One region of the Massilia sp. X63 genome, then DNA from elsewhere that is predicted to be linked to it. Evidence: predicted binding sites of a transcription regulator. Region 1 holds the regulator's gene; each other region holds the start of a gene.
The links. Region 1 encodes FNR, which switches genes on or off when oxygen is low (the NO sensors DNR and NnrR bind a similar motif). Its sites were predicted from a motif close to TTGATNNNNATCAA; they were not measured.
Positions count from the first base shown of each region.

Region 2: ccoN (cytochrome-c oxidase, cbb3-type subunit I) is a predicted target of FNR. The motif match lies at 6,298-6,311, and genes of this name have one in related genera.
Region 3: AB3347_RS11410 (universal stress protein) is a predicted target of FNR. The motif match lies at 5,417-5,430, and genes of this name have one in related genera.

Region 1 covers NZ_JBFTEF010000030.1:171-9,990, reverse strand. Annotated here, with positions in the region: gene AB3347_RS25635 (formate dehydrogenase subunit alpha) at 1-1,259, opposite strand, end outside; gene AB3347_RS25630 (twin-arginine translocation signal domain-containing protein) at 1,291-1,533, opposite strand; gene AB3347_RS25625 (molecular chaperone) at 1,551-2,240, opposite strand; gene AB3347_RS25620 (DUF2474 family protein) at 2,342-2,530, opposite strand; gene cydB (cytochrome d ubiquinol oxidase subunit II) at 2,530-3,549, opposite strand; gene AB3347_RS25610 (cytochrome ubiquinol oxidase subunit I) at 3,551-5,029, opposite strand; gene AB3347_RS25605 (hypothetical protein) at 5,461-5,916, shown strand; gene AB3347_RS25600 (hypothetical protein) at 5,943-7,610, shown strand; gene fnr (fumarate/nitrate reduction transcriptional regulator Fnr) at 7,740-8,504, shown strand; gene AB3347_RS25590 (AraC family transcriptional regulator) at 8,515-9,273, shown strand; partial or broken gene AB3347_RS25585 (hypothetical protein) at 9,739-9,820, shown strand, end outside.
Region 2 covers NZ_JBFTEF010000012.1:138,931-148,750, reverse strand. Annotated here, with positions in the region: gene AB3347_RS20715 (DUF4214 domain-containing protein) at 1-260, opposite strand, end outside; gene AB3347_RS20710 (S41 family peptidase) at 387-950, opposite strand; gene AB3347_RS20705 (FixH family protein) at 1,042-1,581, opposite strand; gene ccoG (cytochrome c oxidase accessory protein CcoG) at 1,596-2,987, opposite strand; gene ccoP (cytochrome-c oxidase, cbb3-type subunit III) at 2,984-3,931, opposite strand; gene AB3347_RS20690 (cbb3-type cytochrome oxidase subunit 3) at 3,924-4,130, opposite strand; gene ccoO (cytochrome-c oxidase, cbb3-type subunit II) at 4,133-4,753, opposite strand; gene ccoN (cytochrome-c oxidase, cbb3-type subunit I) at 4,770-6,230, opposite strand; gene AB3347_RS20675 (TraR/DksA family transcriptional regulator) at 6,467-6,865, shown strand; gene ccoS (cbb3-type cytochrome oxidase assembly protein CcoS) at 6,933-7,151, opposite strand; gene AB3347_RS20665 (heavy metal translocating P-type ATPase) at 7,166-9,628, opposite strand; gene AB3347_RS20660 (sulfite exporter TauE/SafE family protein) at 9,625-9,820, opposite strand, start outside.
Region 3 covers NZ_JBFTEF010000004.1:452,462-462,281, forward strand. Annotated here, with positions in the region: gene AB3347_RS11400 (AAA domain-containing protein) at 1-4,382, shown strand, start outside; gene AB3347_RS11405 (hypothetical protein) at 4,398-4,979, opposite strand; gene AB3347_RS11410 (universal stress protein) at 5,518-6,369, shown strand; gene AB3347_RS11415 (PHA/PHB synthase family protein) at 6,373-8,154, shown strand; gene AB3347_RS11420 (GNAT family N-acetyltransferase) at 8,168-9,820, opposite strand, start outside.

The DNA of each region.
Region 1 (9,820 bases):
TCGTAGTCGACGCCCCAGACGGCGGCGAAGTGCTTCCAGGCGCCCTCGGCAATGCCGTAGTAGCCCGGCAGCGAGTCGCCGTTGGGACCGACGTCGGTCGCACCCTGCACGTTGTCGTGGCCGCGGTAGATGTTGGCGCCGCCGCCGGGCACGCCGATATTGCCCAGCGCCAGCTGCAGGATCGACAGCGCGCGCACGTTGGCGGTGCCGACGTGGTGCTGGGTGATGCCCATGCACCAGACCACCGACGAAGGCCGGTTCTTGGCCAGCATCTCGGCCGCCATCCTGACCGAGGCTTCCGGCACGCCGGTGATGTCGGAGACCTTGTCGGGCGTCCACTTGGCCACTTCCTTGCGCACGTCGTCCATGCCGTAGGTGCGCGCCGCGATGTATTCCTTGTCTTCCCAGCCGTTTTCGAAGATGTGCCACAGGATGCCCCACACCAGCGGGATGTCGGTGCCCGGGCGCACCCGCACGTAGTGGTGGGCGAAGCGCGCGGTGCGGGTGAAGCGCGGGTCGATGACGATCATCTTCGCGCCCAGTTCCTTGGCGTGCAGGAAGTGCAGCATCGAGATCGGGTGGGCCTCGGCCGGGTTGGAGCCGATGAACATCACCGCCTTGCTGTGATGCAAGTCGTTGAAGGAGTTGGTCATGGCCCCGTAGCCGAAGGTCTGGGCCACGCCCGCGACCGTGGTCGAGTGGCAGATGCGCGCCTGGTGGTCGCAGTTGTTGGAGCCCCAGAACGAGACCCACTTGCGCAGCAGGTAGGCCTGCTCGTTGTTGTGCTTGGAGCTGCCGATGACCATCAGCGCGTCCGGGCCGGATTTCTGGCGCAGTTCGATCAGCTTGTCGCCGATCTCGTTGATGGCCTGGTCCCAGGAGATGCGCTGGTACTTGCCGTTCACCAGCTTCATGGGGTAGCGCAGGCGGTGCTCGCCGAAGGCGTGCTCGCGCACCGAGGCGCCCTTGGCGCAGTGCGCGCCCATGTTGATGGGCGAATCGAAGGCGGCTTCCTGGCGCACCCACACGCCGTTGGCCACCACCGCGTCCACCGAGCAGCCCACCGAGCAGTGGCTGCAGATGGTGCGCTTGACCTCGGTGGGTACCGGGGCGCCCGGGGCCTGGTCGGCCCGGGCCGGTTCGATCACGTTCAGCGGCAGGTGGCGCGCCAGGGCGCCGGCGCCGACCGCCACGCCCGCGCCGGCCAGGAAGCGGCGCCGTTTCAGCCCGCTGTCGCGGGAAGCTTTTACTAGGGACATGCTTGCTCTCCGGTTGCGCTCGCCTTTTGGCTCACCAATAGGCGGCGGTCTGGTAGTAACGGCGGATGTGCTCGGTTTCGTGGTAGCCGCGCTTGAGCTCCGGCGCCGCCGTCGGTGCCGCTTCCGGCGTCTCGGCGGCCGCGGCGCTGCCGGTCACCACCGCCAGCGCGCCCAGCGGCGCGGCCTTCAGGAAGCTGCGCCGGGTCGGGTCGGGCGCTCCGGCGGCCGGCTTGCCGTCCGGTCCTGGTTCCAGTGCTTGCGGATGCTGTTCCATGCCTGTGCCTCGTCTTGTCAAACGGTTGAATCGATGGGCGCCTCTCCGACCACGAAGGCTTCGGCTTCGATGGCGAGGAAGGCGGCGGCCAGCCGTGCAACCAGCCGGTAGTAATTGGCGCCGTCGGCGGAGGCGATGTCGGCCAGGCAGCGCGCATGCCAGGGCGCGATGTGGGTCTCGAAGAATGCCTGCTGGCGATCGACCGGCCGGCGCGGGATGCCCGGCGCGCCGGCGATCAGGACGCGCATCGTCTCGCACAGGGAACCCAGGTGGTCTTCGAATTCGCCGACGCCGCGCACGCGCTGGACGCCGAGCCGCGCCAGGTCGGCGCGCAGCTCGGCCAGCGGGGTGTCGTTCATGTAGCCGGACAGGTAGCGCGAACCGTAGGGATCGAGCGGCGGGGTGCCGACGCTGACGAACAGCGCGTCGAACTCGTCGGCCACCGCGCCGGGATCCATGACGCTCGATGCCAGCACCAGGGCTTCCCAGGCCTGTTCCAGCGCCGGGTCGCCCCCTTCGGCCGAGATCGGGTCGGCATGCGCCAGCGCGGCCAGCAGCCCGGCGTCGGGCGCCGCCAGCAGCAGGCGCGACAGCAGCGCGTAGAAGTCGGCGCGTGCCTGGTCCTCCCCGGCCAGGGGCAGGGACACGGAAGCTTGCTCGGCGGGTTCGGCGGGACGGTCGATCGGCGGCGCGTCGGAAAGGGACACGGTGCGGCACTCCTGTTAGCAAAGCGTTATGAAGAGTGTAGCCTTCCATCGCGGCAGGCCGCGCACGGTTGGCCGCGACCGTCGATCGTGCGCTTGCCGGCCTAGTGCATGCCCAGCGCCCGCATGAGTACCCGGATCACATAGGCCACCGTCGCCAGCGTAAACACCCCGCCGAGCCAGAGCGCCGCCAGCCAGGCCAGGCGCCGCATCCATTCGCGCCGCGACACGCGGCCCAGGCTGTCATGGTCCGGCCTCTCGTGGCCCGGCCTGTCGCGGCGCGGCCCGTCCATCAGTGGTACCCCGCGTCGGCCTTGACCTTGCCCCGGAACACCCAGTACGACCAGGCCGTGTACATCAGGATGATGGGCAGGATGAACAGGGTGCCGACCAGCGCGAAACCCTGGCTGCTCGGAGGCGAGGCGGCCTCCCAGATCGAGATCGCGGGCGGCACGATGTGCGGCCAGATGCTGATCGCCATGCCGCTGTAGCCCAGGAAGATCAGGGCCAGCGCGGCCACGAAGGGAACCCGATGCGGCAAGTCGTCCTCGTCCCCTGCCAGCGAGCGCAGCAGCAGCACGATGAACACGGCCACCAGCACCGGCACCGGCGCCAGGAACAGGATGTTTGGGAAGCTGAACCAGCGCGCCGCCACCGCCGGGTCGCGCCACGGGGTCCAGATGCTGACGATGACGATGGCGGCGAGCAGCATCAGGGCCAGGGGACGCGCCACCTGCACCATGCGGGCGTGCAGTTCGCCCTCGGTCTTCATCACCAGCCAGGTGGCGCCCAGCAGGGTGTAGGCGATCATCACGCCGACACCGGCCAACAGCGGAAAGGGCGCGATCCAGTCGAGCGGCCCGCCGGCATAGCTGCGCCCGGATACCGTAATGCCGTCCAGGAAGGCGCCCAGCGCCACGCCCTGGAAGAAGGACGCCACCACCGAACCGCCGATGAAAGCCTTGTCCCACAGGTGGCGCTCGTGCTCCCTGGCCTTGAAGCGGAACTCGAAGGCCACGCCGCGAAACACCAGGCCGACCAGCATGAAGATCAGCGGCAGGTACAGTCCCGACAGGATGATCGAGTAGGCCACCGGGAAGGCCGCCAGCAGCCCCTCCCCGCCCAGCACCAGCCAGGTCTCGTTGCCGTCCCAGACCGGCGCCACCGTGTTCATCATGGTGTCGCGGTCGCGTTTCTTCGGCGTGAAGGGAAACAGCAGGCCGATGCCCAGGTCGAAACCGTCCAGCAGCACGTACATGAAGACGGCGAAGTAGATGATGACCGCCCAGATGACGGTGGTGTCGATGCCCATGCTAGCTCCCCCGCCGGTCGTGATCGTGACCCTGGTCGTGTGGATGACTGCCCTCGCCTTCCGGCCCCGGCTCGTCGTCGTTGGCCACGTCCGCCGCCGACAGCGGCCGCATCGGCGTGCGCTCCTCGCCGGGGCCGCCCTCGGCCGGTCGGTGCAGCTCGAAGCGCTGCGGCCCCTTGCGCATCATGCGCAGCAGGTACACGGTGCCGGTGCCGAACACGAAGACGTAGGCCGCCACGAACAGCGCCAGGGTGAGCGCCAGCGAACCGGCGCCGTGCGGCGAGACTGCGTCGGCGGTGCGCAGCACCCCGTACACGACCCAGGGCTGGCGCCCGACCTCGGTCGTGGTCCAGCCGGCCAGGATGGCGACCAGGCCGGCCGGTCCCATCCACAGAGCGAAGCGCAGGAAGGGGCGCCTGGTCCATAGGCGGCCGCCCCGGCGCAGCCACAGGCCCCAGGCGCCCAGCGCGATCATGAGCAGGCCCAGGCCCACCATCAGGCGGAAGCTCCAGAACACGATCAGCGAGTTCGGCCGGTCTTCGCGGGGAAATTCCTTGAGTCCGGGGATCTGGCCGGTCCAGGAGTGGGTGAGGATGACGCTGCCCAGGTGCGGGATGCCCACTGCAAACCTGGTCCTTTCCTCGTCCATGTCGGGGATGCCGAACAGCAGCAGCGGAATCGCCCGCTCGCCTTCGTTCTGCCAGTGCCCTTCCATCGCCGCCAGCTTGGCCGGCTGGTGCTTGAGGGTGTTCAGGCCATGGAAGTCGCCTACCAGGGCCTGGATCGGGGCCACGATCAGGATCATCCACATCGCCATCGACAGCATCTTGCGCACCGCCGGGTTGTCGCGTCGCTTGAGCAGCTGCCAGGCGCCGGTGGCGCCGACGATCAGCGCCGTGGTGAGATAGGCGGCGATCACCATGTGCAGCAGCCGGTACGGGAAGGACGGGTTGAAGACGATCGCCAGCCAGTCGGCCGGCACCATGCGCCCGCCCTCGATGGCATAGCCGCGCGGGGTCTGCATCCAGCTGTTGGCGGCCAGGATCCAGGTCGACGAGATCAGCGTGCCGACCGCGACCGCGCAGGTGGCCGCGAAATGCAGGCCCGGTCCGACCCGGGTCCAGCCGAACAGCATCACGCCCAGGAAGCCGGCCTCGAGGAAGAAGGCGGTCAGCACCTCGTAGGACAGGATCGGGCCCATGATGCTGCCGGCGAACTCGGACAGGTAGCTCCAGTTGGTGCCGATCTGGTAGGCCATCACGATGCCTGACACCACCCCCATGCCGAAGGTGACGGCGAAGATCTTCAGCCAGTAGTGGTAGAGGTCGACGTAGACCTGGCGCCTGGTGCGCAGCCAGCACAGTTCGAGCACGGCCAGGTAGCTGGCCATGCCAATCGTAATCGCCGGAAACAGGATGTGAAAGGACATGGTGAACGCGAACTGCAGGCGTGCCAGGTCCAAGGCGGACAAACCGAACATGCAGGGCCCCTTTTGTTCGTTGTACTGCGCGGTTTTACTGCGGCGGCGTGACCAGAATCTAGCATGCAGGCTGGGGCCGCACGTTTGGACGAGCAGAATTGATGCGCCAATGCGTCACCCCGGCGCCGGCCGGCCCCGGAGTGCGGCGACAACTGCACGACTGCGCCCAGGCAAAGGCAAAGGCTTTATAGCTTCCGAAATCTTTCTTTCTGCCAGAAAACCGGAAGCCACTGATCCATATTAATGACCCGTCAGATCGGTCCTAGGCCCCCGAAACACTCGACTATATTGGCTGACGATTCGGGCCCGGCAGCGCCAGATCCTGCGATCAGGCATGCCATCCAGCCCGCTATCCGGCGGCCCGGCCGGCACGTCTTGCGGCGCTGCGTGCCGGGTCATCCATCGATCGTCGATGTGAAAAGGAAATGGTCATGACGAACAACCAGATCAAGCAGGCAGCCGCGCGGCTGGCGCCCGGCGCCGGCGGCGCGGACATGCGCTTCGCTTCCTCGGCCGTGCCGACCGCGTTCGCGGAAGTCCGGCAGGACGTGGACGGAGGCGCCGTGCGGCAACTGTTCCAGCCTGCCGCAGCCGGCCCCGAACCCGAACTGAGCGGGACCGGCTTCACCTACCGCCACAACTGGGGCGCGCGCCGCGGCCAGTGGGTGCTGCGGCTCAACTGGTCGGCCATCGGCCCGCGCTCGCGGGTGCTGGTGGCGATCGGCGAAGGCGCCGCCGGCGGACCGGATGCCGGCAAGTTCATCGGCTCGGCGCGCTACACGGTCCACAACGTCGCGCCGCGCGCCGGCGGCGTCGACATCTGGGTGGACGTCGAATGGAGCAGCGACATCCTGCTCTACGTCGACTACCTCGTCGTCACTCCCTGACCCATCACAGCCACAAGGAGAACAGCATGTCGCCAAACGATCGTCTCGACCGGGACGCCGCCCTCAGCCTCGACCATCCGCGCACGACGGGCGATCCCGCCGTCTCCTCGGCCTACCAGGCGCCCTACGCCGAAGCCGAAGCGCAGGTGCAGGCCGGCGCAGCCAGCATCGCGCCCGCACTGTCCGGCAACGGCTTCACCTACCGCCATGACTGGGGCCTGCGGCGCGGCCAATGGGTGCTGCGCCTCAACTGGGACCAGATCGGCACCCGCTCGCAGGTCTTCGTGGCCATCGGCGAAGGCGCTCCCGGCGGCCCCGAGGCCGGCAAGTTCATCGGCTCGGCCCGCTACACCCTGCATAACGTGGCCCCGCGCGCCGGCGGCGTCGACATCTGGGTCGACATTGCGTGGGGCGCCGACATCCCGCTGTATGTCGACTACCTGATCGTCAACCCGAACGCGGCGCCCCCGGGCAATCGCACGGTGTCGGTCACGGTGCACCGCCACAGCAGCGTGGCCCTGAGCGATGCCGAGGCCGACCGGATCCTGGCCGACATGGGCGCCATCCTCCAGAACGACGACACCGGGCCGGACGTCGCCACCCCGGTCCAGTTCGTCCGCAACGGCGCGGTGCGGGTGCTGCCGGCCACGGTCCCGGGCACCATCCAGACCTCGGCCGACCTCACCGCCCTCCTGACGGCGGGCAGCGGGGTCAAGATCGTGCAGGCGATCCGCTGGTGCGGCGGCCCGGGCGACAGCATCATCGGCTGCGCCCCGGTCGGCAGCACCACGGTGAACGTGGCGGCGGTGCGCTTCACCGCCAACCAGGAAGGCCTGATCTGGGTGCACGAGTACGGCCACAACTGCGGCCTGCCGCATCGCACCGACGACCCGCGCGCGGTCATGTACCCCTCGGTGGGCGTCGACCACAACGTGGTCAATGGCACCGAGTCGGCCGCCTACCTGGCCGGCCCGCTCAGCATCGACGGCAAGGAAGTGATGCCTGCCGGCGGCTGCTCCTGCGGCGCCGGCGGCCTGCAGGCGCCAAGCGACGTGCGCGACTTCGTGTCCCAGCACTGGATCGAAGGGGTGCCCTACGAGCTGGCCTCGCAATATACCGAGAAGGACGCCAGGCTACTGCTCGACTGGCTGGTCAACGAGCCGGAACGGCACGAGGAGTTCCTGCCGCAGATCGTGGCCACGCTCGGCTACATCGGCAGCACGATCGCGGTCCAGCCAATGATCGACTTCGTGCGCAGCCAGCGCAGCGGCCGCGCGGTGTTCAACGCTAAGAACGCCGCCCTGCTGCGCCTGGGCGACCTGGCCAACTTGTCCGGCAGCCAGGCCGCGGTCGGCTTCCTGAAGCAGGTGGCGGGCGACATGGCGCTGGCGCGCAGCCTGGCGGCCCCGCAGGCGAAGCAGGAAGCGTCCGAGGCCGCCAAGGCCGGCGCCGCGGTGGTCGCGCCGAGCGCCGAGACCCTGGCGGCCGAACTGGCGGTGTCCGCGACCTTCGGCCTGGCCCTGGCCGGCACGACCGAGTCCCAGCGGGCGGTCGAGTCGTTCAAGGCCGATCCGGACGCCTTTGCTTCGGTCAACCAGGCGGCCGGAGAGGCCGCGCAGATCGCCGCCACCGTGCGCGCCAAGGGCCGGGAGGCGTACTACAAAATGAAGGCTGAGCAACGGCACCACCTGTAAGCGCCTGCGCCGTCCGGCAGCTGGAAGGTGGCCGGCCAGGCCGGCCACCTTCTTCCCTCCGGAAAATGAAAGCCCAGAAGCCGAACAGCCGTCTATAATGGCTGCGTCAGCAATCCGCCTTTTTCCGAAATGAGCCATCCCATCTCCCTTCCGGGCGAGGCGCCGATCAGCATCCAGGCCCTCAAGACCAGCTGCAGCGCCTGCAGCATGCACCAGCTGTGCCTGCCGATGGGCCTCGAAGATGCGGACATCAACCGCCTCGACCAGATCATCGGCCGCCGCCGCCGCCTCGTGCGCGACGAGCGCCTGTACGCCATGGGCGAGCCCTTCCGCAACCTGTACGCGGTGCGCTTCGGCCACTTCAAGACCTACCAGGTGAACGCCGCCGGCGAAGCCCAGATCACCGGCTTCCAGATGGCCGGCGAACTGCTGGGCATGGACGCCATCAGCGGCACCCACCACTGCGACGCCGTGGCCCTGGAAGACAGCGAGGTGTGCGAGATCCCGTTCGTGCGCCTGGAAGAGCTGTTCGGCCACGTGCCGGCCCTGCTGCGCCACTTCCACCGCATCATGAGCCAGGAAATCACGCGCGAACAGAACGTGATGCTACTTCTCGGCAACATGCGTGCCGAGCAGCGCTTCGCGGTGTTCCTGGTCAACCTGTCGGCGCGCTACGCGGCGCGCGGCTACTCGCCGAGCAGCTTCCAGCTGCGCATGTCGCGCGAAGACATCGGCAACTACCTCGGCCTGACCATCGAAAGCGTCAGCCGCCTGCTGTCGCGCTTCAAGAAGCAGGGCTGGCTGCAGGTGGACAAGCGCGAAGTCACCCTGCTCGACCCAGTCAGGCTCAAGGCCCTGGCAGCCGGCACCGAGGTCTGCAGCCCGATGGGCTGACGCGGCCGGCATGTCCGCCTCGCCCCTGCTCGACCTGCACGTTCGCAGCTACGGCCAGACGCGGCTCGCCGACCGCCACGACTATGCCCAGCTGGTGCTGCCCCTCAAGGGCGAAGTCGCGCTCGAGATCGCCGGCCGCCAGGGGCGGCTCGATCCACTCCACGGCGCCGTGGTCGCGCCGGGCGCCTGGCACTCGCAATACAGCGCCGGCGCCAACCAGTCCCTGATCCTCGATGTCGGCGCGGCCAATCTCGAACAAGGTCCGTGGCAGCGCCTGCTCGAGCGCCCCTTCACCGCCATCGGCCCCGCCGCCCGCAAGCTGGTCGAATTCATGGGCATCCTGGCCGCCGCCCAGCCGCCCGCGCCCCCGGTACTGGCCGGCTGGACCCCGCTGCTGCTCGATACCCTGACCGTCGGCGCGCCGCAGCCGGCTTCGCGCCTGGCCGCGCTGCTGGCGCGCATCGAGGCCGAACCCGGCCTGCCCTGGAGCACCGAGCGCATGGCGCGTACCGCCGGCCTGAGCGTGAGCCGCCTGCACGCCCTGTTCCGCCTCGAACACGACTGCACCCCGGGCGACTGGCTGCTCGGCTGCCGCCTGCGGCGCGCCTGCGAGTGGCTGGCAGGCACCGACCGGCCGCTGGCCGAGATCGCGCTGGCCGCCGGGTTCTCGGAACAGAGCGCCCTCACGCGCGCCATGCGGCGCACCATGGACACCACGCCGGCGGCGTACCGGCGCGCGCATTTCCGCACCGGATGGCCTGAGCGCTAGCGCCCGCCGGGCCGTGCAGCGGGCGTCATGGCCGGCCTGCCTGCCCTTCCAGCCATGCCAGGCTCCTCCGATGCGCCCCCTCCATTGCATCGCACAGCGATTGGGCCTGCTGCCAGTTCACCCTGTGTTCACGAAACGTCGGTGCGTCGACCGTCCAGTCCACCCCGGCAGCGTAAATCGAGAAGTAGCCGAGGTAGCCGCTGTCCGGGGCAAGGCGTGCCGACGTGATAATCGTAAAACCGGTACTGGAACAAGGGACCATAGTAAGTTTCATCAGTTGGATGACGGCGCCAGGGCATCCGGCCGGCCGGCGTAAAGCATGGAATCTTCATGGTCCGGGCAGCGTGGCCGGCTCGCATTCGAGAAGTCCGCCGGCATCGACTTGTCGTCGACGATCAGGATGCGGTGCTTCGGATCCCGGCAATCATGACATCCTGAATCAATTGTGAAGTTGCTCAGCGTATCATGAATACAAAAGTCCGCCAGGAAACTTTGCGCTTATTTCTACGACGGATGTGTGGCTTTTTTTACGACATGACAGCACGCG
Region 2 (9,820 bases), on a different contig from region 1:
TACGGGACGTTCGCGGTCACGGAAATCGCCTGGCCGACGTCGCGCTGCGAGGCCTCGTAGAGACTGAGGGCGGCCGCGTATTCGATGCCGGGCAGCCGCTCGGTGCGCGTGCCGATGGTCCAGTCGAAGGTGGACGGGACCGCGAGCACGGGCGGCACCGGGAAGTCGGCGAAGCTGAAGCTGGCCCGGACGGTCGTGCCTTCGAAAGTCAGGCCCTGGCCGGCGAGGGCATCAAGGCCGCGGAGGGTGACGGTATCCATAGGAATGAGTCAAGCAAGAGTCTGAATGACCGGAACGATAGCAGGATTTGCCCGGCGCGCTGCTCGTTCGCCTGGCGAAAACAGCGCCGCCCGGCGAAGCCGGCGCTGCGGCAGCCGGAGGCGCTTTCACGGCCCGCCGGCGCCGGCAAGCGCGGCGCCGCCCTTGAGTCGACGCTGCAGCCGAGCCTCGGCCACTGCGAGCGCCTGGTCCGGCGCCGCCGCGATATCGGGAATCACGCCCGCGCCGTACCAGTTCGACCCGGTGACCGGGTTGATGCTGCGCTTGTCGGGAATGAAGGCATAGAAGTGCTCGCCGATGCGATAGGCGCGCGACGGATGGGCGCCGCCCCAGGTCGGCGCGCCGATCACCGCGGCCCGTTTCAGCGCCTGCATCGTGTACACGAATTCTTCGCCGGCCGACTTGGTATTGGGACCGGCCAGGATCAGCACCGGCTTCCCGCCGCCATAGCGTTTTCCGTCGAGCTTGTCGACCGTCCAGTGCTGCTCGCTGGCGCCGGTGTTGCGGTCCCAGATTGCGTTGAGGCGGGTACGCTGGTCCACGAAATAGCTGACCAGTAAGGCAACCCCTTGCGGATGGCCGCCACGGTGCTCGCGCACGGAAACAACTACTTCGCTCGCAAGGCAAGCAAGTGGATCAAGCGTAGCACACCAATTACTTGATTGTGGCAATTTATTATGCAAATAGCGCGCCAGTCAGGCGCGCAGGGGTCGCTACGGGAGACAAGGTAAGCGCAAGCGGCGCGACTACCGGCTGCCCGCTTTACGGAGCGTCGGCGCTCCCCGCTTCCGCATCCGCGGCGATCGCCAGCACCGGCTCGCGCTGCCAGCTCCAGCTGCGCGCCAGGCGCCAGTCGCGCGCGCCGCCTTCCACCACCACCTGCCAATGGGTGGCCTCCAGGCCCGGGGCCTGCGCCACGAAGCGGCCCTGGGCGTCCGGCAGGGCTTCCAGGACGCGGTCGCGCTCCGGCTGGGTCGGGTGGGCGAGGCGGATGTGGAAGGGTGCGCGCACCGGCTCGCCATGGCTGAGCAGCGTGCCGGTGACGCGCCCGGCGGCGGCATCGTAGCCGGCTTCGAAGCGCAGCCCGAGGCGGCTGGCGGCGCGGTCGCGCCGCAATTCCTGGTTGATCGCCTTGCCCTGCTTGTAGTAGTCGCCCACCACCATCGCGTCCGGACGGCTGGTGGCCAGCCAGATCATGACGACGCCGCCGACCAGCACCAGCACCGGCCCGATCATCAGGAACCAGGGCCAGCGGTGCCGGTACCAGGGGGCGGCCGGCTGGAGGCTCATATTCGCTTGCATGTGTCTATCCTTTCTTACTTCGGCACGATGAATGCCGCTTCTTCGGTCACCTGCAGCGCGGCGCGATCCTGCGAGTGCAGGGTGAAGGCGATCCGGTTCGATCCCGGCTTGCCGTCGCCGCCGGCGATGCGCACCCGCACCGGCACCGCACGCGTGGTGGCCGCTTCGATCTCGATCAGGTCCCCGTCCGCGATCTTCGCCGAGGCGATGCCGTCCACCGTGATGCGCAGGCGCTGCGCGTCTTCGGTGGTGTTCATCACTTGCAGCCGGTAGACGTTCTCGATCATCCCGTCTTCCACTTCGCGCCCCATCGAGCCGCGGTCGCGGATCACGTCCAGCTTGAGCGGGTTGCGCAGCGCGAGCGACGCGACCATGGTGGTGCCGAGGATCGCCAGCACGGCGGTATAGATCAGCACGCGCGGGCGCAGCACGCGGCGCCGCACCTCGCTGGTCGGCAGCCTGGCCGCCAGCGCGTTCTCGGTGGCGTAACGGATCAGGCCGCGCGGCTTGCCGACCTTGTCCATCACGCTGTTGCAGCCGTCCACGCAGGCGGCGCAGCCGATGCATTCGTACTGCAGGCCCTTGCGGATGTCGATCCCGGTCGGGCAGACCTGCACGCACATGCTGCAGTCGATGCAGTCGCCTGCCCCGGCCGTCGCCTGGCGCGCATTGCGCGGTTCGCCGCGTGCGGCGTCATAGGTGACGATCAGGGTGTCCTTGTCGAACATCACGCTCTGGAAGCGCGCATACGGGCACATGTACTTGCAGACCTGCTCGCGCAGCCAGCCGGCATTGCCGTAGGTGGCGAAGCCATAGAACAGCACCCAGAAGGTCTCCCACGGTCCCAGCCCGAAGCTGGCGACATCGAAGCTCAGTTCGCGCACCGGCGTGAAGTAGCCGACGAAGGTAAAGCCGGTCCACAAGGCCACCAGGCCCCAGGCGGCGTGCTTGCCGCCCTTGCGGGCGAGCTTTTCCAGGCTCCAGGGTTGGCGGTCGAGGCGGATGCGGGCGCTGCGCGGGCCTTCGAGCTTGCGTTCGATCCACAGGAAGATCTCGGTATACACCGTCTGCGGGCAGGCGAAGCCGCACCACACCCGGCCCGCCACCGCCGTCACCAGGAACAGGCCGTAGGCGCACAGGATCAGCAGCGCCGCCAGGTAGATGAAGTCCTGCGGCCACAGCACCAGGCCGAACAGGTAGAACTTGCGGCTGGCCAGGTCGAACAGCACCGCCTGGCGGCCGTGCATCTCGAACCATGGCAGGCCGTAGAACAGCAGCTGCGTCAGCCACACGCAGGCCCAGCGCAGCGAGGCGTAGCGGCCCTTGATTTCGCGCGGGTAGATCTCCTCGCGCGCCGCGTACATGCGGATGACCGCCTCGCGTGGCAGCTGAGTCGGCGCATTCATTTTGCTGCCGCCGTGACGATCGGTTTGGTGTCGGCGTCGTTCGACAGGCTCCATACGTAAGCCGCCAGCACGTGCACCTTCTCTTCGCCGAGGAATTCGCCGAAGGCCGGCATGGTGTTGGTGCGGCCCTTGCGGATGGTTTCCATCACGGTTTCCTGGCTGCCGCCGTAGAGCCAGGTCTTGTCGGCCAGGTTCGGCGCACCGAGCAGAGGATTGCCCTTGCCTTCGGCGCCGTGGCAGGCGGCGCAGGCGGCGAACTTCGGCTTGCCGAAGGCGACCTTGATCGGGTCGGCGGTCAGGCCCGACAGGTTGCGCACGTAATGCGCCACGCTCTCGATGTCCTTGTCCGAACCGAGCGCCGCGCCCATCGGCGGCATGTTGCCGACGCGGCCCTGCATGATGGTCTGCTTGATGGTCGAGGGCTCGCCGCCGTGCAGCCAGTCGCGGTCGGTCAGGTTCGGGAAGCCCTTGCTGCCGCGCGCATCCGAGCCGTGGCACTGGGCGCAGTAGGTCAGGAACAGGCGCTCGCCGATGGCGTGGGCCTGCGGATCGGCGGCCACCGCCTTCAGGTCCTGGTTCGCGTATTTCGCGAACAGCGGACCGTATTCGGCCTTGGCCTGCTTCAGCTCGGCCTTGTATTCGCCGGTGGAATTCCAGCCCAGCTTGCCGGCATAGCTGCCCAGGCCCGGATACAGCGCCAGGTAGGCGAAGCCGAACACGATGGTGAGCCAGAACAGCACGATCCACCAGCGCGGCATCGGGGTATTCAGCTCGGTCAGGTCTTCGTCCCACACGTGGCCGGTGGTTTTCTCGGGCGTGCCGTCGGCGCGCAGCTTGACGCGGTAGGTCGACTGCGACCACAGCAGGATGGCGCAACCGAGGATCGACAGCACCGTGATGACGGCCACGTACCAGTGCCAGAAATCGTTGAAGAAATCAGCCACGTTTGCTCTCCCCTGCGGTTTCGTTCTCATCGGCGAACGGCAACTGTGCCGCCTTGTCGAAATCGCTGTTCCGGCGCAGCAGGTAGGTCCAGCCGACGATGCCCAGGAAGGTCGTGAAGCTGACCACCGTCATGACGCTGCTTGCATTGTCAAGGATGTTAATGACGCGTACCGCGTCTAATGCGTTTTGGAGTGCCATGTTCAATTCCTCGTCTTGATCTGGGTGCCCAGTCCCTGCAGGTAGGCAATCAGGGCGTCCTGCTCGCTCTTGCCGCTCACCTCACCCGGTGCGGCAGCGATCTCGGCCTCGCTGTAAGGCACCCCGAGGCGGCGCATGGCGCGCATTTTCGGGATGATCTCGGCCGGATTCAGCTTGGCGTTGGCCAGCCACGGGTAGCCCGGCATGTTCGATTCCGGCACCACGTCGCGCGGATTGTCGAGGTGGGTGCGGTGCCATTCGTCGCTGTAGCGGCCGCCCACGCGGGCCAGGTCCGGACCGGTGCGCTTCGAGCCCCACTGGAACGGGTGGTCGTAGACGAATTCGCCCGCCACCGAATAGTGGCCGTAGCGCTCGGTCTCGGCGCGGAACGGACGGATCATCTGCGAGTGGCAGTTGTAGCAGCCTTCGCGGATGTAGACGTCGCGGCCGGCCAGGCGCAGCGGCGAGTAGGGCTTCAGGCCCGCCACCGGCTCGGTGGTGGACTTCTGGAAGAACAGCGGCACGATCTCGACCAGGCCGCCGAAGGAGATCACGATCAGCACCAGGCCGATCAGCAGCCAGGGATTCTTCTCGATCCATTCATGCGTAAACTTCTTTTTCATTGTGTGCTCCGGTGGTTCAGGCGTGCGCTGCTTCAGGCTGCGCGTGATTCAGGTGCGGCTTGGCAGGGCCGGTCGGGATCGTCGCGTCCACGCTCTTGGTGCCGCTCAGCGTCTTCCAGGTATTGAAGGCCATCAGCAGCATGCCCGACAGGTACAGGAAGCCGCCGGTGAAGCGGATCACGTAGTACGGATAGGTGGCCTTGACGCTTTCGGCGAAGGTGTAGGTCAGGGTGCCGTCCGGGTTCACCGCGCGCCACATCAGGCCCTGCATCACGCCGGCGATCCACATCGAGGCGATGTACAGGACGATGCCGATGGTGGCGACCCAGAAGTGGGTCTCGACCAGTTGCATGCTCCACATCTGCTTTTTACCGGCCAGGCGCGGGATCAGGTAGTAGATCGAGCCCATGGTGATGAAGCCGACCCAGCCCAGGGCGCCGGCGTGGACGTGGGCGACGGTCCAGTCGGTGTAGTGCGACAGCGAGTTGATGGTCTTGATCGACATCATCGGGCCCTCGAAGGTGGCCATGCCATAGAACGACAGCGAGACGATCAGGAACTTCAGGATCGGGTCCGAGCGCAGCTTATGCCAGGCGCCCGACAGGGTCATGATCCCGTTGATCATGCCGCCCCACGACGGCGCCAGCAGGATCAGCGAGAACACCATGCCGATCGACTGGGTCCAGTCGGGCAGCGCGGTGTAGTGCAGGTGGTGCGGGCCGGCCCACATGTAGGTGAAGATCAGGGCCCAGAAGTGCACGATCGACAGGCGGTACGAGTACACCGGGCGCTCGGCCTGCTTCGGAATGAAGTAATAGACCATGCCGAGGTAGCCGGCGGTCAGGATGAAGCCCACCGCGTTATGGCCGTACCACCACTGGATCATGGCGTCCTGCACGCCGGCGTAGGCCGAGTACGACTTCATCGCCGACACCGGCATCACGGCGCCGTTGACGATGTGGAGGATGGCGACCGCCAGGATGTAGGCGCCGAAGAACCAGTTGGCCACGTAGATGTGCTGGACGCGGCGCTTGATGATGGTGCCGAAGAACACCACCGCGTAGGCCACCCAGACGATGGTGATCAGGATCGCGATCGGCCATTCGAGCTCGGCGTATTCCTTGCCGCGGGTGAATCCCATCGGCAGCGAGATCGCGGCCGACACCAGCACCGCCTGCCAGCCCCAGAAAGTGAAGCTGGCCAGCTTGTCGCTGAACAGCCGCACCTGGCAGGTGCGCTGCACGACATAGTAGGAAGTAGCGAACAGGCCGCAGATGCCGAACGCGAAGATGACCGCATTGGTGTGCAGCGGACGCAGGCGTCCGTAGCTCAGCCAGGGAATATCGAAATTGAGCGCCGGCCAGGCCAGCTGCGCCGCGATGAAGACGCCGGCCGCCATGCCGATCACGCCCCACACGACGGTCGCGATGGCAAACTGGCGCACGATCTTGTAGTTATAGTTTAGACTGCTGTCCAAGATGCTCTCCTGAAAATACCTTGATGGATGACAGTCAGGAGTGTCGTTTTTTGATAAGCAAAAATCCTTGATGTGAATCAAATTGTTCAGCATCAGACGAGCTATCTGAACGGAGTGTTGCGGCCGAATGCGCGAGGCGCCGGTCCAGAAAATCAACGATGCGATTTTGAGACGAATCAAGGTTCTCGACAGACGGCCCGCCACACTCGGAAGGGCTTTTCCCAGGGAAAAACACTATGCCGCCTCTCTCGCAATCCGTATCCGAACAACTGAGCAAGCAACTGCACCAGGCGCGCGCAGACCTGCTCGACACCGTGCGTGCGCGCACCGGACCGCAGGATGACGAAGCCCCCAGCATCGGTCCCCTTGCCCACCAGGGCCAGAGCGACGACGCGCCGCAGTCCGAGATGATCAGCCACAACGAGCAGCACCTGGCCGACCACGAGTCAAGCCTGCTGCACGAGATCGACGTCGCCATCGGCAAGCTCGAATCGGGCGGCGCCGGCATCTGCGAATCGTGCGGCTGCGACATCCCCGAAGCACGCCTGCTGGCCACCCCGACCGTGCGCCTGTGCATCGGGTGCCAGGAGCAGCTCGAGAAAGACCGGCATACGGGGCGCGGGCCGTCGATGTAGGCTCGCACCCGGCGACTGCGGCCGGCCCGCTACGCCGCAGGGTGGGAGGCTCCGTCCCGGAGCGGGATCATCCCGCGTCCTGGCTCGCGCCCACGCGTTCGCCTCCCCTGCGCTGCGCTGCGGCGCATGCGGCATCGGCATCGGTACGATCGTCGTCGACCAGAATTCGCATCCCCGGCCCTTCGAGATCCTCGAACTGGCCGCTTTCCGCCGCCCCGAAGAAGATCCACACCGCCAGCGCGACCAGCATCACGCTGAGGGGAATGAGCAGATACAAGGCTTCCATGTCCGATCCTTTCTTCAGTCCTGGCGCAGGCGCAGGGCGTTGAGCACCACGATCGCCGAGCTGGCGGCCATGCCGATCCCCGACAGCCAGGGGTTGAGCAGTCCGGTCGCCGCCGCCGGAATCGCCGCCAGGTTGTAGACCGAGGCCCAGATCAGGTTCTGGCGGATGATCGTCAGGGTGCGGCGCGCGGTGACTGCGGCGTCGGCCAGCGGCAGCAGGCTGTCGCCCAGCAGCACGCCGTCGGCATGCACCTGGGCCAGCTCGGTGCCGCGCCCCATCGCGAAGGAGACGTCGGCGCCGCGCAGGACCGCGGCATCGTTGCTGCCGTCGCCGATCATGGCCACCACCGCGCCCTCCTGCTGCAGCTCGCGCACGAAAGCCAGCTTCTCGGCCGGCAGGCGGCCGCCGAAGGCGCTGGTGATGCCGAGCTGGCGCGCCACCGCATTGACCGCGCCCTGGTCGTCGCCGCTGAGCAGGACCACGGTCTTGCCGGCGCGCTGGAAGCGCCGCACCACCTCGGGCGCTTCCTCGCGCAGGCCGTCGGCCAGGTCGAATCGCGCCAGCCATTGTCCTTCGCAGGCGAGCCAGGTGGTGCTGGTCCCGCTCGGCGCCGCCGAGCGCACCATGCCGCCGGCCAGTTCCTGCACGAAGTCGGCGCTGCCGATCCGGTACACGACGCCGTCGATCGTGCCCTCGAAACCGGCGCCGATCTCGGAGCGCAGCTTGCAGGCCGCCAGCCCGTGCGCCGGCATCGCGGCGCGGATCGCCATCCCCACCGGGTGGGAGTTTTCGCCTTGCAGCGCCGACCCGATGCGCAGGCACAGGTCGGCGTCGAGCGATCCGACCGGCACCACCTGGCGCAGCACCACGCGGCCGAGGGTCAGCGTGCCGGTCTTGTCGAACACCACGTGGGTGGCGCGTTCGAAGGTTTCCAGCGTGTGCGGGGCGACCGCCAGCACGCCGCGCCGCAACAGGCGGTCGGTAGCCGCCGCCAGCGCGGTCGGCGTGGCCAGCGACAGCGCGCACGGGCAGGACACCACCAGCACCGCCACCGCGGCGTGCCAGGCGCGAGTCTCGTCGACCGTGCTCCAGGCCAGGTAGACCGCCACGGTGAGCAGCAGCAGGCCGAGCACGAACCAGGCGGCGACGCGGTCGGCCCACAGGGCCATGGCCGGCTTGCCGAGGCCGGCCCGCTCGACCAGGCGCACCAGCATCGCCAGCGTGCTGTCGCGTGCCACCGAGGTGACCCGCAGCACCACCGCCTGGCCGGCATTCACCGCCCCGCCGGGCAGCTGGTCGCCCGGACCCATGCGGCGGGTGCGGCTTTCGCCGGTCAGCAGGGAAAAGTCGAGGTCGGTCTCGCCTTCCACCACCACGCCGTCGGCGGGCACCGCCTTGGCCGGCGTAACCAGCACCAGGTCGCCGACCGCCAGCTTCGCGGCCGGCACCAGCTCGGTATCGCGCAGGCCGGGGTCGCCGCGCAGGCGCAGCGCCGACGCCGGCAGCCCGCGGCGCAGGGCATCGAGCGCCTGCGAGGCACGGCGGCGCGCGTTCAGTTCGAGGTAGCGGCTGCCGAGCAGCAGGAACACGAACATCGTGATCGAGTCGAAGTAGACGTCGCCCTTCCCGGACACCAGGCTGACGCAGCTGCCGGCGAACGCGGCCGCGATGCCCAGCGCCACCGGCACGTCCATGCCCGGCACGCCACGCCTCAGGTCGCGCCAGGCGCCCGCGAAAAAGGGCAGCGCCGAATAGAACACGGCCGGCAGGGTCAGCGCGAACGAAGCCCAGCCCATCAGCGCGCGCATGTCGGCGTCCATGGTGCCGTCCTCGGCCAGGTAGACCGGCACCGCATACATCATCACCTGCATCATTGCCAGGCCGGCCACGAACAGCTGGCGGAACAGGCGGCGGCGCGCGCGCTCCAGACCCTGGTCGTGGCGCTGCACGTCATACGGAGCCGCGTTGTAGCCGATCGCGCGCAGCGCGCGCACGATCGCGCTGGGACGGCACAAGGCCGGGTCCCAGCGCACGAAGACTCGCCCGGTGGCGACGTTGAGCGAGACTTCCTGCACGCCCGCCAACTGGCCCAGGCGGCGCTCGACCAGCCAGACGCAGGCGCCGCAGCGCACGCCTTCGATCGAGAAACTGCCCTCGCCCTGCAGGTCCTGCTGGTCGAACAGCGCCAGCTCGGGTTCGTCCTGCATGGTGGCGGCCGCGGCGACCGAGGCGGCATATTCGGTGCGCGCGAGGTAGTAATCGGCGAAGCCGCCGCCGACGATGGCCTCGGCTGCGGCGGCGCAGCCGGGGCAGCACATGCTGCGCGCCGCGCCGTCGACCTGGGCCTGCCAGCGGCTGCCCTTGGGGACCGGCGCGCCGCAGTGGAAGCAGCCGCCCGCCGCCATGTCGCCGGCGGCGCCCTGGTCGACATTGCCCTTGGCGCCCGGCGCCGCGGCTGCGGCGAGCACGGCGCTCACGCCCCGGCTCCCTGGGTGATGCACAGCACGTCGATCCAGTGCGCCGGAACGCCGGCGGCCGAGCCCCCGGCGACGCGCGCCAGGCCGAGCAGGCCGAACGCGAGGATCACCAGGCCGCATACCAGGCGCACCCGGTGCATCCGGAACAGCGAGCGCAGCTTCACGCCGGCCAGCCCGATCGCCGCCAGCATC
Region 3 (9,820 bases), on a different contig from region 1:
ATCGCCTGGAGGCGACGTCCGCGCCCGCGCTCCCGGAGCCCGAGCTGGCGCCCTTCCTGACGATCGGCGACGACCCGGCGGGCCGGCCGCCGGCCCTGAAGGAGGCCGCACTGGCCGGCGCCCGCAACCAGGACGCCGGCGTCGTCGCCGGGGAAGATGCCGAGCGGCGCGATGCGCAACGGCGTGCCCGCGTCGGCCGCCTGCTGGAGGTCTATACGCAGCAATGGACGGAGTGGGCCGCGCGCGAGCGGCCGCGCCGCCAGGTCATCGGCCTGTATGCCGACCTGTTCGCACTGAAAACCCGGCTGGAGTCCGAAGAGGCGGTTCGCCCGACCGAGCTGGTCTGGGGCATGGGCGTGTCGTCCTGGCGCATCGCGGGCGCCGATCAACACGGTGCGCCGCTGAGCGCCGACTTCCACTACCCCTTGATCACCCAGGCGGTGGAACTGGAGATCGACGGCAGCAGCCATGCCATCGGCGTGCGTCCGCGCCAGGCCGAGCCGCGCCTGGAATTCGACGCCTTCGCCGCCTGCGCCGTCCCCGGCATCGGCGACGTCGAACGCGCCGCCCGGCGCCTGTTGCGCGAGCGTCCCGACCTCGAGGTCTCGCCCTTCGACCCGACTACGGTGGAACCGATCCTGCGCCTGGCCGCCGGCAATCTCGCCGCATCGGCGCGCCATGACCGTGCCGCCGCCAGTCCGCCGCCGCCAGGGGACGAGCTGGTGGTGACGAACCAGTGGGTGCTGTTCACCCGTCCGCGCGCCAGCCACTTCCTGATCGACGACATCGCGCGCCTGAAAGAGCGCGTCGGCGCCGGCGACCCCATTCCGGCAGGCCCGCTCGGCATCGTCACGCCCCCTGGCCAAGCCGTGATCGAGCACGACCCGATTGCCTTCCGTGGCCTGTCCGGCCGCGCCAGCGGCCGCGGCGAAGCGCGCGAACTGTATTTCCCGCTGCCCTACAACCGCGAGCAGGAGACCATCGTCCAGCAACTGGCGCGCTCGCCCGGCGTGGCGGTGCAGGGACCGCCCGGCACCGGCAAGACCCATACGATCGCCAACATCATCAGCCACTACCTGGCGCTGGGCAAACGGATCCTGGTCACCTCGAAAGGCGAGCCGGCCCTCAAGGTCTTGCAGGAGAAAATCCCGGCATCGATCCGGCCGCTGAGCGTCGCGCTGCTGTCCGGCGACAAGGAAGGCATGCGCCAGTTCCAGGCCTCGATCGAAGCGATCATCCACACCCTCACCCACCTGAATCCGCAGCTGGAAGACGAGGCCATCGCCACCTGCCGCGCGGCGCTCGACCGCGCGCACGAGGAGATGGCGCGGATCGACACGCGCATCGACGACATCGCGCGCGCCCACCTGAGCGACGTCGATGTCGACGGGGTGCCGATGCGGGCCCAGAAGATGGCCGAGCTGGTGATCCACGGCCGGCAACTGTACGGCTGGTTCGACGACCAGCTGTCGCTGGCGCCCGACCATGCTCCGCCGTTCGGCGACGAGGCGGCCATGCAGTTGCGCGACGCCCGGCGCCGGCTCGGGGACGACCTTGCCTACTGCGATGCCGCCGTCCCGGCTTCCAGCGCCCTGCCGCAGCCTGCCGAGATCGGGCGTCTGCACGGGGTGCTGCAGGCGGTGCGCGGCATCGAGCGCGACGAGGCGGCCGGCGCGCTGCTGCCCCTGCGCGCGTCGACGCCGGAGGTGTTCGGACATGCGCGCCGGCTGCTGGCGGCGCTCGACCTGGCGTCCTCCGCGCTGCGCGAGCTCGAGGATTTCGGGCATGACTGGGTGTTCAGCCTGCGCGAGAAATGCCGGCGCGCCGACTTCGCCACCGAACGTGCGTCGCTGGAAGCGCTGTTCTCGGAAATGGATGCCCTGCTCCAGGCCCGGGCCGAGTTCATGCAAAGGCCGGTCGGCGCGCCGCGCGAGGCACTCGAGCATCCGAAGGCGCTCGAAGCCATCGCCCGCGCGGCGGAAACCGGCAGGCCCTTCGGCCTGCTGGCCTTCGGCGTCGGCGACATCAAGCCGCATGTCGGCGCCATCCGCATTGCCGGGCTGGCGCCGGCCTCCAGCGCGGACTGGGCGCACGTGCAGCGCTACGCCGCCCTGCACACGCGGCTGCTGTCTTTCGTGGTGCGCTGGAATGCCTTCGCCGACCTGCTCTCGCTGCCCCAGCTGCAGCCGGACGTCGCGCAACTGCGCGCAACCGAACAGATCGCCCTCGCCGCGCGCCGGGCGCACGCCCTGGCGACCGGCCATGACCGCGCGCTACCCGGCCTGGCCGAACCGGTCTTCGCCAGGGTGCCGATCGATGCGCTGCTGGGACGGCAGGCCGACCTGGCCGGGGTCGGCGAGCAGCTGCGCCGCCACCTCACCCGCGCGGACCTGTCGGCGGCCACCGCGCAACTGGCCGGACTGCGCGAACAGCTGGCCGGCGCCACCGGCCCGGTGTCGGACCGGCTGCGCGCCTTCGTCGAACAGACGCTTGGCCAGGCGCCGTTGCCGGCCGAGCGGATCGCGGCCGACTATGCCGGGATCGTCGCCGAGATCCGCCGCGTCGAAGCCTTGTCGCCCATCTTCGCCGGCGTGCGCCAACTGGCGGACCAGATCGCAGGCCGCGGTGCGACCCGGCTGGCCACGCGCGTGCGCTCGCTGCCGATGACGGATGCCGGCGACGATGCGGTGTTCCCGGTGCGCTGGCGCGATGCCTGGACCTGGGCGCGCCTGAAGACCCACCTCGACAGCATCGACGACCGCGACGAGATGCAGGAACTGGCCGCGCGCCGGCGCGCGCTCGAACAAGGTCTGGCCCGGCTGTACGAAACCCTGGTCTCGAAATCGGCCTGGCTCGCGACCCGGCGCAACGCCGGCCAGAACGTCCTGTCGGCGCTCGAGACCTACCGGATCGCCATGCGCAAGATCGGCAAGGGCACCGGCGTCAACGCGGCGCGCTACCGGCGCGACGCCCAGTCCGCGATGGTCGACGCACAGGGCGCCGTGCCGTGCTGGATCATGAGCCATGCCCGCGTATCCGAAACCCTGCCGGCGACCCTGGGCGCCTTCGACCTGGTGATCGTCGACGAGGCCAGCCAGTCCGACCTGTGGGCCTTGCCCGCGGTCCTGCGCGGCAAGCAGATCCTGGTGGTGGGCGACGACAAGCAGGTCTCGCCCGAGGCGGGATTCGTCTCGGCCGCCAAGATCGTCGACCTGCGCCGCCGCTTCCTGGCCGGCCAGCCCTTCGAAGCCGTGCTCACCGCCGACATGTCGCTGTACGACATTGCCTCTTCGGTGTTCGCGGCATCCAGGGTCATGCTGCGCGAGCACTTCCGCTGCGTGCAGCCGATCATCGCCTACAGCAACCGGGTGTTCTACAAGGACTTCATCCAGCCGCTGCGCATCCCGAAGGCCTCCGAGCGGCTCGATCCGCCGCTGGTCGACGTCTTCGTCGCCAACGGCTACCGCACGCCCAAGTCGCAGAATCCGCCCGAAGCCGAGTTCATCGCGGCTGAAATCGAGGCCATCCTGGCCGATCCGGCCATGCGCGAGCGCACGCTCGGCGTGGTGTCCCTGCTCGGCCCGGAGCAGGCCCAATGGATCGACAAGCTGGTGCGCTCGCGCTGCGATGCGGCGGAACTGGCGCGCCGCAATTTCGCCTGCGGCGACGCCCGCATCTTCCAGGGCAGCGAACGCGATATCGTGTTCCTGAGCATGGTGGCCGACAGCCGGAATCACCATGCGCTGTCCGGCCTGCAGTACGACCAGCGCTTCAACGTTGCCGCCTCGCGCGCGCGCGACCGCATGTACCTGGTGCGCTCGGTGCGGCTGGAAGAACTGTCCACGCTCGACCTGCGACGCTCGCTGGTGGAGCATTTCGCCCGCCCCGTCGAGGCCAACGACGAAGCCGGCAGCCTGATCGCCCTGTGCGAATCCGGTTTCGAACGCGAGGTATACACGGCGCTGTTCGAGCGCGGCTACCGCGTGATCCCGCAGGTGCCGGCCGCGGGCTACCGCATCGACATGGTGGTCGAGGGCGCCGACGACCGCCGCCTGGCGATCGAGCTCGATGGCGACGAATTCCACGGACCGGATCGGTGGGCGGCAGACATGGGCCGCCAACGCGTGCTGGAACGCGCCGGCTGGGTGTTCTGGCGCTGTTTCGCTTCCACCTGGTCGCTCAGGCGCGAGACCGTGCTGGCCGAGCTGCTGGCGCAACTGGCGAGCATGGGGATCGAGCCGCTCGGGGCGCTGGCGCGCATTCCGTCCCTGGTCGAGTACCGGGAATGGGGACGGGAAGCCGCGGCGGGATCGGACGAGGCGGCGCGCAACCTGCTGGAGGATGCGGTGGCTGCCGACACGGCAGATACGACAGCGCCCTGACGTCGATGCGCCGTCTCAGGACGGGCTGCCGAAGTCCTGCTTCGCGGCCAGCACGCGCCCGAGCGCCGTCTCGGGATCGAGTCCGGCCATCAGCTGGTTGATGATTTCCTGCTTGTCCTCGGGCGTGAGCTTGTCGCAGGCCGCCCGGTGCGAACAGAAATACGCGTACCAGGCCACGTCCGCCGGCCTTTCCTTGCGCGGCTTGAAGCGCGCCGGCACCCTGGCGCGCATCGTCGCCACGTAATCCTTCAATTGCGCCTCGGCCGCGCCCCAGTCGGCGCCGGCGACGGCGCGCCTGTCGGCTTCCCAGTCGCCCTGGTAGCCGGGGCGCGGCCGCAGGGTCTCCCGGTTCACCGCCAGGCTGCTCAGGTTGGGATAGCCATGCTGGGTGCAGAACGCTTCCACGAATTGCAGCTTGGGACCGATGCCCACCGGAACCGCGCGGCCGAGCACCTCGTCCTTCGGGTGCAGGGAACGCGCCAGCGTGAGCAGGTCGCCGTAGGTGATTGGCATGCCGCGCAGGGAACTTGCCTGGCGCGCCAGGGCCTCGAACAGGCGCACGCCTACTTCGATGTCGTTGAAGGTAAATGGGATCATTGCTGCTGCAGCGCGTCAGGAAAGGGCCATAAAAAGCGTGCTCGTCAGTGAGACGCTTGTCGATACGTCGAGCGCGACATCTTAGCAAATTCCCCTGGCATCCGGCCCATCGCCGCTTTTTCTCCGCCGGCGTATCCGATCACTGCGAGCGCTTCCGGGTCCGGCGCCTTATCGTCCGCGCCATTGTCTTCGCGGGCGACGCGCTCCGCTTCTCTCCTGCCGGCCTTGTGTGCCGATAGTTGGCCGGGTCGTAGTCGTTAGCGCCAGCGGAATTTGGTTGGCAAGGCTCTCGAGTGGGTTAGTTACGTTTTTGTCGCCAAGACGCCTTGCGTCCTCGTGCACCTTCCACCGCGGCGCCGTCGCACCCGGCCATTCCTATGCATCGCCATCGGCGTCCTCGATAGCCACCGATGACAATGCCTAAAGTTTCGACTTTTTTGATCTTGATCAAATTCAATCCGGACTTCCATCAAGCACGGCGCTAGAGTTAAGCGCAGCGTACGCCGTCCCTCATCCGTGCTTCCTGAAAGGATTCCACATGTATAGAACGATCGTCGTCCATATCGATGGCAGCCCCGACCAGGCAAGCCGCCTGCATGCCGCAGCACGCCTGTCGAACGATTTCGGCGCCCATCTCGTGGGCAGCGCCCCGACCGGCATCAGTTGGCCGGCCTTTGTGTTGCTGGCCGGAACCGCCGGCGTGCCGGTGCCCGATCCGGAATCCGATTTCCAGCGCCTGCGCGATGCCGCCCGGGCCCGCCTGGATGCGTTCCGGAGCGAGGCCGCAAACCTCGGTGTGCAATCCATCGAGGCGCGCGTGGCGGACGACGAAGCGCGCTATGCCCTGCTGCTGCAGTCGCGCTACGCCGACCTGGTGGTGTTGAGCCAGGAACGGGACGGCCCCGCGGAGCACGGCCTGGCGCCACGGGTGCGCCACCTGCCCGAATTTCTCGCCCTGCGCGGCGCCAGGCCGGTACTTGTGGTGCCGGCGCAGTACGACAAATCCCCCATTCCCGATGTGGCCGTCGTCGGCTGGGACGGCAGCATGCAGGCCCTGCGCGCCATCGGCGCGGCGTTGCCGCTGCTGCAGCGCGCCGGGAACGTCAAGCTGGCGCTGGTCAATCCCGACCAGCTCTCCGAACTGCATGGCGAAGAACCAGGCGCCGACATGGCGCTCTACCTGGCCCGCCAGGGCGTGCGCGTCGAGGTGGTGTGCCTGCGCAGCGCGTCGACCGCCGGCGCGGCGCTGATGGCGCTGGCCGCCGACAGCGGCGCCGGCCTCATCGTCACTGGCGCCTTTGGACACAGCCGCTATCGCGAATGGGTGCTGGGCGGGGTCACGCGCGAACTGCTCGAACGCGCCCCGGTTCCGCTCCTGCTCGCGCACTGAGCCATGGGAACGGCGGAACACGGCATCCCCGCGAGCGAACTGCGGCGCGAGGGCAGCACCTGGCAAGGGGGGCGCCGGGCGCCGCCGGCGTGGAGCGATGGCTACGCGGCGGCGGACCTGGTGCTGAACGCATGGCTCGGCCGGCTGACCGGCCATGTCTCGCCTGCCGCACTGGCGCTGGCCTGGCAGGACTGGGCCAGCCACCTCATGCTGTCGCCCGACAAGCTGGCCGAACTCAGCCTGCTGGCCGGCGCCGGCACCGCGCAGTGGCTGCAGTATGGCGCCGCCGCGGTCGGCGGCTGCGGCAAGGAACCGGTTGCGCCACTGGCCCAGGACAAGCGCTTTGCCGATCCGGCATGGCAGGCCTGGCCATGGAACATGACGAGCCAGGGTTTCCTGCTGGCCCAGCAATGGTGGCAGCGCGCCACCTGCGGCGTACCGGGCGTTGCGCCTCATCACACCGACGTCGTCACTTTCGTTGCGCGCCAGCTGCTGGACGCGGTGGCCCCGTCGAATTTCGTCATCACCAACCCGGTGGTGCAGCAGGCCACCATCGCCAGCGGCGGGCGTAACCTGGTCAACGGTGCGCTACGGGCCGCGCAGGATGTGCGCAAGGTGCTGGACGGAAGCCGGCCCCCGCTGGCCTATGCGCCGGGCCGGGACGTCGCTGTCACGTCCGGCAAGGTGGTGATGGCCAACCGCCTGGTCGAATTGCTGCGCTACGATCCGGTCACCCCGACGGTGCATGCGGCGCCCATCCTGTTCGTTCCCGCCTGGATCATGAAGTACTACATCCTCGACCTGTCGCCGCACAATTCGCTGGTGCGCTACCTGGTGGAACGCGGCCATACCGTTTACATGATCTCCTGGAAGAATCCGGATGGCGGCGACCGCGACCTGTCGCTCGAAGACTATCGGCGCCTCGGCGTCATGGCATCCATCGATGCGATCGTGGCCCAGACCGGGGCAACGCAGGTGAATGCGTGCGGCTACTGCCTCGGGGGCACCCTGCTGGCAATTGCCGCGGCTGCCATGGCGCGCGATCGCGATACCCGCCTGGCGAGCATGACCCTGCTTGCGGCCCAGGTCGACTTTACCGAGCCCGGCGAACTATCCCTGTTCATCGACGACAGCGAGGTGAGGTTCCTGGAGGCGGCCATGTGGCAGCAGGGCTACCTCGACACCCGCCAGATGGCTGGGGCATTCCAGCTGCTGCGCTCGAATGACCTGATCTGGTCGCGGCGCCTGCGCCATTACCTGCTCGACTTGCCCGACAAGGACAACGACCTGGCTTCCTGGAACGCAGACGCGACCCGCATGCCGTATCGCATGCACTCGGAATACTTGCGCAAGCTCTTCCTCGACAACAGCCTGGCCAGCATGCGCTACCACGTCGACGGCCGGCCGGTATCGCTGACCGATATCCAGCTGCCGGTATTCGCCGTCGGTACACGCACCGATCATGTCGCCCCGTGGCGCTCGGTGTACAAGATCGTCGGACTGACCGATACCGAGGTCAGCTTCCTGCTGACATCCGGCGGGCATAATGCCGGCGTCATCTCGCCGCCCGGCACTGCGCACCGCAGCTACCAGATCGTCACCCATGCCCATGACGCCGCCTACGTCGATCCCGATCGCTGGGAGCAAGGCGCCCCGGCCTGCGAAGGCAGCTGGTGGCCCGCATGGGAGTCCTGGCTGACGGCGCACGCCGGACCATGGGTAGAGCCGCCTGCACCGCTCGCAGGCCTGGGGCCGGCGCCCGGCAGCTACGTCCTGGCGCCGTGACCTCGGCGGGCCGTCAGCGCGGCTCCGGCGCGAGTTCGAGCGTCATCTCGACGGTGCCATCCGGACCGCTCTGCAGCCCGAATCCGCAGGCCCGCGCCAGGGCGTGCATGCGCGCGTTTTCCCCCAATGCCGCGCCGCGCAGGCGCACCAGCCCCCGCTGCCGGCAATAGTCGATCAGCCCTTGCATCAGGATCCGCCCCAGGCCCCGTCCCTTGAGGTCGGAACGCACCACCACCGCGAACTCGCCCTCGATATTGTCGGGGTCGGCGATCACGCGCGCCACACCGAGGGTCTCCGAGCCGCGGCCCTGGCCGCGCGTGGCGATCAAGGCCATTTCCCGCGCATAGTCGATTTGCGTCAAACGGGCCAGCTGGTTCGGCGCCAGCTCGCGCATCATGCCGAACATGCGGAAATGAATGTCCTCGGGACTGAGCGACTGGAAGAAGGCCTGGTGCGCAGGCGCGTCTTCGGGACGGACCGGCCGCAGCGTCAGGGGCCCGAGCGCGCTGTCGACCTGGACCTCCAGCCAGTCGGGGTATGGCAGGATCGCCATCCTTGCGAGCGGATCCGCTCCCGGCGCAAGCGGCGCCAGGCGCATGCGGGCATCGAGTGCGATCGCGCCGCCGGCGTCGAGCAGCAGGGGGTTGATGTCGAGCTCGGCCAGCTCCGGCAAATCGACGATCATCTGGCCCACGCGCACCAGGACGTCGTACAGGGCGTCGAGGTCGGCGCGCGGGCGGTCACGGAAACCTGCGAGCAGGCGCGCCACGCGGGTACGTCCGACCAGGTCGGCGGCCAGTACCCGGTTCAGCGGCGGCAAGGCGACAGCCTGGTCGGCAGTGACCTCGACCGCAACACCGCCCTGGCCGAACAGCACCACCGGGCCGAAGACCGGATCGGTGGCGACGCCGACGATCAGTTCATGGGCAAGGGGGCGGCGCGCCATCGCCTGTACGGTGAAGCCGGCCAGCCGCGCCTGCGGACGCTGCGCCCCCACCCGCGCCGCCATCTCGGCCAGCGCGCGCCCGAGCGCCGCCTCGTCGGGCAGGTCAAGCACCACGCCGCCCACGTCGCTCTTGTGAGGGATGTCGGGCGACAGGATCTTCAATGCCACCGGATAGCCGATCGCACGCGCCGCCGCCAGCGCCTCATCCGCGCCGCCAGCCGTTTCGGTACGTACCACGTCGATCCCGTAGGCCGACAGGATGCGCTTGGCGTCGGCCTCGCCGACCGCCGTCACGCCGCGCGCGAGCAAGCCCGCGACCAGCGTTCGCGCCACGTCCCGCTCCGGCGCGAAGGGCGCGCAGGACGATGGCACCTGGGCGAGCATCCTCTGGTTGCGGCCGTGGTCGACCATTTGCTGGAAGCCGCGCACCGCCTCCTCGGGCGTGTCGAACACCGGCATGCCGGCGTCGAGGCACAGCGAACGCGCCTGGGCCACGCTGTCTCCGCCCAGCCAGCAGCACAGCACCGGCAGCCGGCTGGCGCGCATCAGCGGCAGGAGCGCACGCGCGATATCGGCACTGGGGACGATCGCGGTCGGGGCATGGATGAACAGCACCGCGTCGGCTTCCGGATCGTCCAGCACGGCCTGCAAGGCGACACGGTAACGCTCTGCCGGGGCGTCGCCGATGATGTCGACCGGATTACCGTGCGACCAGGTAGG